2 regions of the Streptomyces sp. NPDC000410 genome follow, and region 2 is predicted to be linked to the other one. Evidence: predicted binding sites of a transcription regulator. Region 2 holds the regulator's gene; the other holds the start of a gene.
What was found. The regulator HrcA, encoded in region 2, represses chaperone genes, less so after heat shock. The targets are predictions, from matches to a motif close to TTNGCACTCNGNNNNNCNGAGTGCNAA.
Positions count from the first base shown of each region.

Region 1: the regulator HrcA is predicted to act here: its motif matches at 1,562-1,588, upstream of groL (chaperonin GroEL).

Region 1 covers NZ_JBEPDM010000061.1:25,975-29,321, forward strand. The annotation lists gene groL (chaperonin GroEL) at 1-1,399, opposite strand, end outside; gene ABT342_RS33820 (cold-shock protein) at 1,719-1,922, opposite strand; gene ABT342_RS33825 (MoaD/ThiS family protein) at 2,406-2,681, opposite strand; gene thrC (threonine synthase) at 2,678-3,347, opposite strand, start outside.
Region 2 covers NZ_JBEPDM010000002.1:333,812-337,158, forward strand. The annotation lists gene ABT342_RS04825 (MBL fold metallo-hydrolase) at 1-685, opposite strand, end outside; gene hrcA (heat-inducible transcriptional repressor HrcA) at 898-1,914, shown strand; gene dnaJ (molecular chaperone DnaJ) at 1,915-3,051, shown strand.

The sequences.
Region 1 (3,347 bases), on a different contig from region 2:
GCACCTTCTCGACGATGACGCCACCCTCGAGACCACCGTTGACGGCGATCTGCTTGAGCGGGGCCTCCAGCGCGAGCTTCACGGCGTTGGCGCCGGTGGCCTCGTCGCCGTTCAGCTCGAGCTTCTCGAAGACCGAGGAGGCCTGGAGCAGGGCCACGCCACCACCGGCGACGATGCCCTCCTCGACGGCCGCCTTCGCGTTGCGAACGGCGTCCTCGATGCGGTGCTTGCGCTCCTTGAGCTCGACCTCGGTCGCGGCACCGGCCTTGATGACGGCCACGCCGCCGGCCAGCTTCGCGAGGCGCTCCTGGAGCTTCTCGCGGTCGTAGTCCGAGTCGGAGTTCTCGATCTCGGCGCGGATCTGGTTGACGCGACCGGCAACCTGGTCGCTGTCACCGGCACCGTCGACGATCGTGGTCTCGTCCTTGGTGATGACGACCTTGCGGGCGCGGCCGAGCAGGTCCAGGCCGGCGTTCTCCAGCTTGAGACCGACCTCCTCGGAGATGACCGTGCCACCGGTGAGGATGGCGATGTCGCCGAGCATGGCCTTGCGGCGGTCACCGAAGCCCGGGGCCTTGACGGCGACGGACTTGAAGGTGCCACGGATCTTGTTGACGACCAGGGTCGACAGGGCCTCGCCCTCGACGTCCTCGGCGATGATCAGCAGCGGCTTGCCCGACTGCATGACCTTCTCCAGCAGCGGGAGCAGGTCCTTGACCGAGGAGATCTTGGAGTTGACGATCAGGATGTACGGGTCGTCCAGGGACGCCTCCATACGCTCCATGTCGGTGGCGAAGTACGCCGAGATGTAGCCCTTGTCGAAGCGCATACCCTCGGTGAGCTCCAGCTCCAGACCGAAGGTCTGGGACTCCTCGACGGTGATGACGCCTTCCTTGCCGACCTTGTCCATCGCCTCGGCGATGAGCTCGCCGATCTGGGTGTCGGCGGCGGAGATGGAGGCCGTCGAAGCGATCTGCTCCTTGGTCTCGACATCCTTCGCCTGCTCGAGCAGGGCGCCGGAGACGGCCTCGACGGCCTTCTCGATGCCGCGCTTCAGGGCCATCGGGTTGGCACCGGCGGCGACGTTGCGCAGACCCTCGCGGACGAGCGCCTGGGCGAGGACGGTCGCGGTGGTCGTACCGTCACCGGCGACGTCGTCCGTCTTCTTGGCGACTTCCTTGACCAGCTCGGCGCCGATCTTCTCGTACGGGTCCTCGAGCTCGATCTCCTTGGCGATGGAGACACCATCGTTGGTGATCGTGGGGGCGCCCCACTTCTTCTCGAGGACGACGTTCCGGCCCTTGGGGCCAAGGGTGACCTTGACGGCGTCGGCGAGCTGGTTCATCCCGCGCTCGAGACCGCGCCGTGCCTCCTCGTCGAACGCGATGATCTTGGCCATGTGAAGTGGTCCTCCCGGACTGGGGTGGATTTCTCCGGACCGCGCTGGCGCCCGCGACGGACGGCCTGCATGCCGTGTGGTTCCTTGCCCCACCCGGCGTGCGGGCCTCACCGACCCGGTCCTTCGTTGTCACTCTCACTGGGAGAGTGCTAACGCCAATGATTAGCACTCGGCATGGGAGAGTGCAAGCCGCTCCGACAGATCGTGGACACGCGCGCTGATCCTGGAGACGCGCGGGGGCCGGACCGGGACGCACGGAGGGCCCGTACCCCAGTCACGGGTACGGACCCTCCGCTATGTCGCTGCAGTCGGTCGGCGCTCAGCCGGCCAAACGGACCATGTCCGCCTGCGGCCCCTTCTGGCCCTGCGAGATCTCGAACTCGACCCGCTGGCCCTCCTCCAGGGTGCGGTAGCCGTCCATCTGGATCGCGCTGTAGTGGACGAAAACATCCGCACCACCGTCGACCGCGATGAAGCCGTACCCCTTCTCCGCGTTGAACCACTTGACGGTGCCCTGAGCCATGCCTAACTCCCCTATTACTGGCCCTTGCACAGGACCGCACTTCGCGGACCCGGGTCAGACCTCACCCACCAGCAGGTGTGAGTGTGCGCCGGAACGCGTCGACCGCGGCTGAATGTATCTGTCCAACTGCCGTCTGCAACAGGTCAATCGGACGAGAATTCTGGGCACGAGGGAACGGAAAATTCAGGAGAGTCCTGATCATCTCCGGGCAAAGCGGGCCGGACAAAGCGCACTTACCACGCATCAGGCTCGAACACTTTGGCTGCTTCTTGTCGCGCGAGGGCGCATTCTCATATGCGCATGGCACAAGCAGTGGAGGGGACTTCCCAACTCTACCGCGTTTAACCATGCAGAATTGCCCCCTCCGCTTAGCTTGCGGAGGGGGCAATTCAGCTTGGTCGGCGATCAGCCTCCGGCACAGTGCCGGATGGTCAGCCTCCGGCACTGTGCTCGATGGTCAGCCTCCGGCACTGTGCTCGATGGTCAGCCTCCGGCGACGGCCGGGATGATCGAGACGCCGGCGCCGTCCGGCGTCGCCGTCTCCAGGCCCTGCTCGAAGCGCACGTCGTCGTCGTTGACGTACACGTTCACGAAGCGGCGCAGCTTGCCCTGGTCGTCCAGGACCCGGGCGGCGATGCCCGCGTGGTTCTTCTCCAGGTCGGCGATGACCTCGGCGAGGGTCGCGCCCTCGGCCTTCACCTCGGCCTCGCCGCCGGTGTAGGTGCGCAGGATGGTGGGGATGCGGACGTTGACGCTCATGCGAGGCCAGCCTCTCGGAAAGAGTCCAGGTTGGGGCGGATGACGGCGGACATGCCCGTGGTCGGGGCCACCGCGTCAAGAGTCTTGAGGCCGTCACCCGTGTTGACGACGACCGTGGTCAGGGACGGGTCGATGACACCGGCCTCGATCAGCTTCTTCGCGACGCCGAGCGTCGTGCCGCCGGCGGTCTCCGTGAAGATGCCCTCCGTGCGGGCGAGCAGCTTGATCGCGTCCACGATCTGCTCGTCGGTCACGTCCTCGACGGCGCCGCCGGTGCGGCGGCAGATGTCCAGGACGTACGGCCCGTCGGCCGGGTTGCCGATGGCGAGCGACTTGGCGATGGTGTCCGGCTTCTGCGGCCGTACGACGTCGTGACCGGCCTTGAAGGCGACCGACACCGGGGAGCAGCCCTCGGCCTGGGCGCCGAAGATCTTGTAGGGCTTGTCCTCGACCAGGCCGAGCTTGATCAGCTCCTGGAGGCCCTTGTCGATCTTCGTGAGCTGCGAGCCGGAGGCGATGGGGATGACGATCTGGTCCGGGATCTGCCAGCCGAGCTGCTCGCAGATCTCGTACGCGAGCGTCTTCGAGCCCTCGCCGTAGTACGGGCGCAGGTTGACGTTGACGAAGCCCCAGCCCTCGCCGGCCGGATCTCCGATGAGCTCGGAG
Region 2 (3,347 bases):
CGAACGCGGCGTCCACGGCCGCGCCGTGTCCCGGTACGTACACCGCGTCCTCGCCGCCCAGCGCCAGCAGCCGGTCGAGGGCGTCGGGCCAGCGGGCGGGGATCGCGTCCGGGCCTGCCTGGGGCTCGCCCGACTCCTCCACCAGGTCGCCGCAGAAGACGACTTCGGGCTCCGAGGCAGCGCCCGGCACGAGCAGGACGAGGTCGTGGCCGGAGTGACCGGGGCCGACGTTCGCCAGCAGCACCTGCCGGCCGCCGAGGTCCAGGGTCCATTCGCCGGAGACGACATGCCGCGGCCGTACCAGCACGTCCGCGGCCTGTGCGGCGTCGCCGGACGCCACACCGTGGCGGATGGCGTCGTCGCGCAGCACGTCCCGGTCCCGTACGAGCAGCTGGTCGACGCCCACCGCGCCGTACACCCGTACCGCCGAGAACGCCGCCGTGCCGAAGACGTGGTCGAAGTGGGGGTGGCTGAGCGCGATATGGGTCACACGCCGGCCCCCGAGGAGGGACTCGACCTGGGTGCGGATCTCGGCGCCCTCGCGGAGCGTCGCGCCCGTGTCGTACAACAGCACCGAGTCGTCCCCGACCACCACGCCGACCGTCGCGTCCCAGACGGGAAGGCGCCGCCGGCCCACTCCGTCGGCGAGGCGCTCCCACCCGAAGTCTTCCCAAGCGACGTCCATACGGCGACGCTATACCGGGCGAATACGGGGCGACCAGCGGAGTCTCGTGGACATCACAGCCAGGTACCGTGTCCGGTCGCCCTTGCTCGTGGTGTACCTCCCCGCCGTACACTGACCGGGGGAATGCTGGCACTCAGACGTAACGAGTGCCAGGGGACCAGGGACCAGGGACCGACCGAGCAGCCGACGAATCGCAGCTGGAGGTGTGCGCGATGCTCAGCGAACGCAGACTCGAGGTGTTGCGCGCCATCGTCCAGGACTATGTCGGGACGGAGGAGCCCGTCGGCTCCAAGGCGCTCACCGAGCGGCACAAGCTGGGTGTCTCGCCGGCCACCGTGCGTAACGACATGGCGGTGCTGGAGGAGGAAGGGTTCATCGCCCAGCCCCACACCAGCGCCGGGCGGATCCCGACCGACAAGGGCTACCGCCTGTTCGTGGACAAGCTCGCGGGGGTCAAACCGCTGTCGTCGCCCGAGCGGCGCGCGATCCAGAACTTCCTGGACGGCGCCGTCGACCTCGACGACGTGGTCGCCCGTACGGTACGGCTGCTCGCCCAGCTGACCCGCCAGGTGGCGGTCGTCCAGTACCCCTCGCTGACCCGCTCGACCGTGCGGCACGTGGAGCTGCTGTCCCTCGCGCCCGCGCGGCTGATGCTGGTGCTGATCACGGACACCGGCCGGGTCGAGCAGCGGCACGTGGACTGCCCGGCCCCGTTCGGCGAGACCTCGCTGGCGGATCTGCGGGCCCGGCTGAACAGCCGGGTGGTCGGCCGCCGCTTCACGGACGTCCCGCAGCTGGTACAGGATCTTCCCGAGTCGTTCGAGCCGGACGACCGGGGCACGGTCTCCACGGTGCTTTCCACTCTGCTGGAAACGCTGGTCGAGGAGACCGAGGAGCGGCTGATGATCGGCGGCACCGCCAATCTGACGCGGTTCGGCCATGACTTCCCGCTGACCATCCGGCCCGTGCTGGAGGCACTGGAAGAACAGGTCGTGCTGCTGAAGCTGCTCGGCGAAGTGAAGGACTCGGGCATGACCGTACGGATCGGGCATGAGAACGCCTACGAGGGTCTCAACTCCACGTCCGTCGTCGCGGTCGGCTACGGTTCGGGCGACGAGGCAGTCGCCAAACTCGGCGTGGTCGGACCGACCCGCATGGACTACCCCGGAACGATGGGAGCGGTACGCGCAGTGGCACGTTACGTCGGACAGATCCTGGCGGAGTCGTAAGTGGCCACGGACTACTACGCCGTACTCGGCGTACGCCGCGACGCGTCCCAGGACGAGATCAAGAAGGCGTTCCGACGCCTCGCCCGGGAGCTCCACCCGGATGTGAATCCGGACCCGAAGACGCAGGAGCGCTTCAAGGAGATCAACGCCGCGTACGAGGTGCTGTCGGACCCGCAGAAGAAGCAGGTCTACGACCTCGGTGGTGACCCGCTGTCCGCCTCCGGCGGCGGTGGCGCGGGTGGCTTCGGCGCGGGTGGCTTCGGCAACTTCTCCGACATCATGGACGCGTTCTTCGGGACGGCGTCGCAGCGCGGGCCGCGCTCGCGGACGCGGCGCGGCCAGGACGCGATGATCCGCCTGGAGATCGACCTCAACGAGGCGGCCTTCGGGACGACGAAGGACATCCAGGTCGACACGGCCGTCGTCTGTACGACGTGTTCGGGTGAGGGTGCGGCGCCGGGGACGTCGGCGCAGACGTGTGACATGTGCCGGGGCCGTGGTGAGGTCTCGCAGGTCACCCGGTCCTTCCTGGGCCAGGTCATGACGTCCCGTCCGTGCCCCCAGTGCCAGGGCTTCGGGACCGTGGTCCCGACCCCGTGCCCGGAGTGCGCCGGTGACGGCCGGGTCCGCTCCCGTCGTACGCTCACGGTCAAGATCCCGGCCGGTGTCGACAACGGCACCCGGATCCAGCTCGCGGGCGAGGGCGAGGTCGGCCCGGGCGGCGGGCCCGCCGGTGATCTGTACGTGGAGATCCACGAGCTGCCGCACGCGGTGTTCCAGCGGCGCGGCGACGATCTGCACTGCACGGTGACGATCCCGATGACGGCGGGCGCGCTCGGCACGAAGGTGCCGCTGGAGACGCTCGACGGCATGGAGGAGATCGACATCCGTCCGGGCACCCAGTCGGGCCAGTCGATCCCGCTGCACGGGCGCGGCGTCACGCACCTGCGGGGCGGCGGCCGTGGCGATCTGATCGTCCACGTCGAGGTCCAGACGCCGTCGAAGCTGGATCCGGAGCAGGAGCGGTTGCTGCGGGAGCTGGCGAAGCTGCGGGGCGAGGAGCGGCCGATGGGGCAGTTCCAGCCGGGGCAGCAGGGGCTGTTCTCCCGCCTGAAGGACGCGTTCAACGGTAGGTGAGGGGAACCCCTTCACCTGGGCTCCCCCGGCGGGGGCCGTCCCACCGGGGCGGCCCCCGCCGCCGTTCGCGCGTGCGTTTCGCGCTGCGGGGGACCAGCTCACCCGCTCCGTGGGCCCCGGCCCCCGTTCGCGCGTGCGTTTCGCGCTGCGGGAGACCGGCCCACCCGCTCGGCGGGCCCCGGCCCCCGTGCTCGCATGCGCTTCGCGCCGCGCGTGAACTGCCGTACCCGATCCGGTGCCGGTCCTGGCCTTCGCCGGGTGGGTTCCGGCTCCGTGCCCGCGTGGGCTTCGTGCCG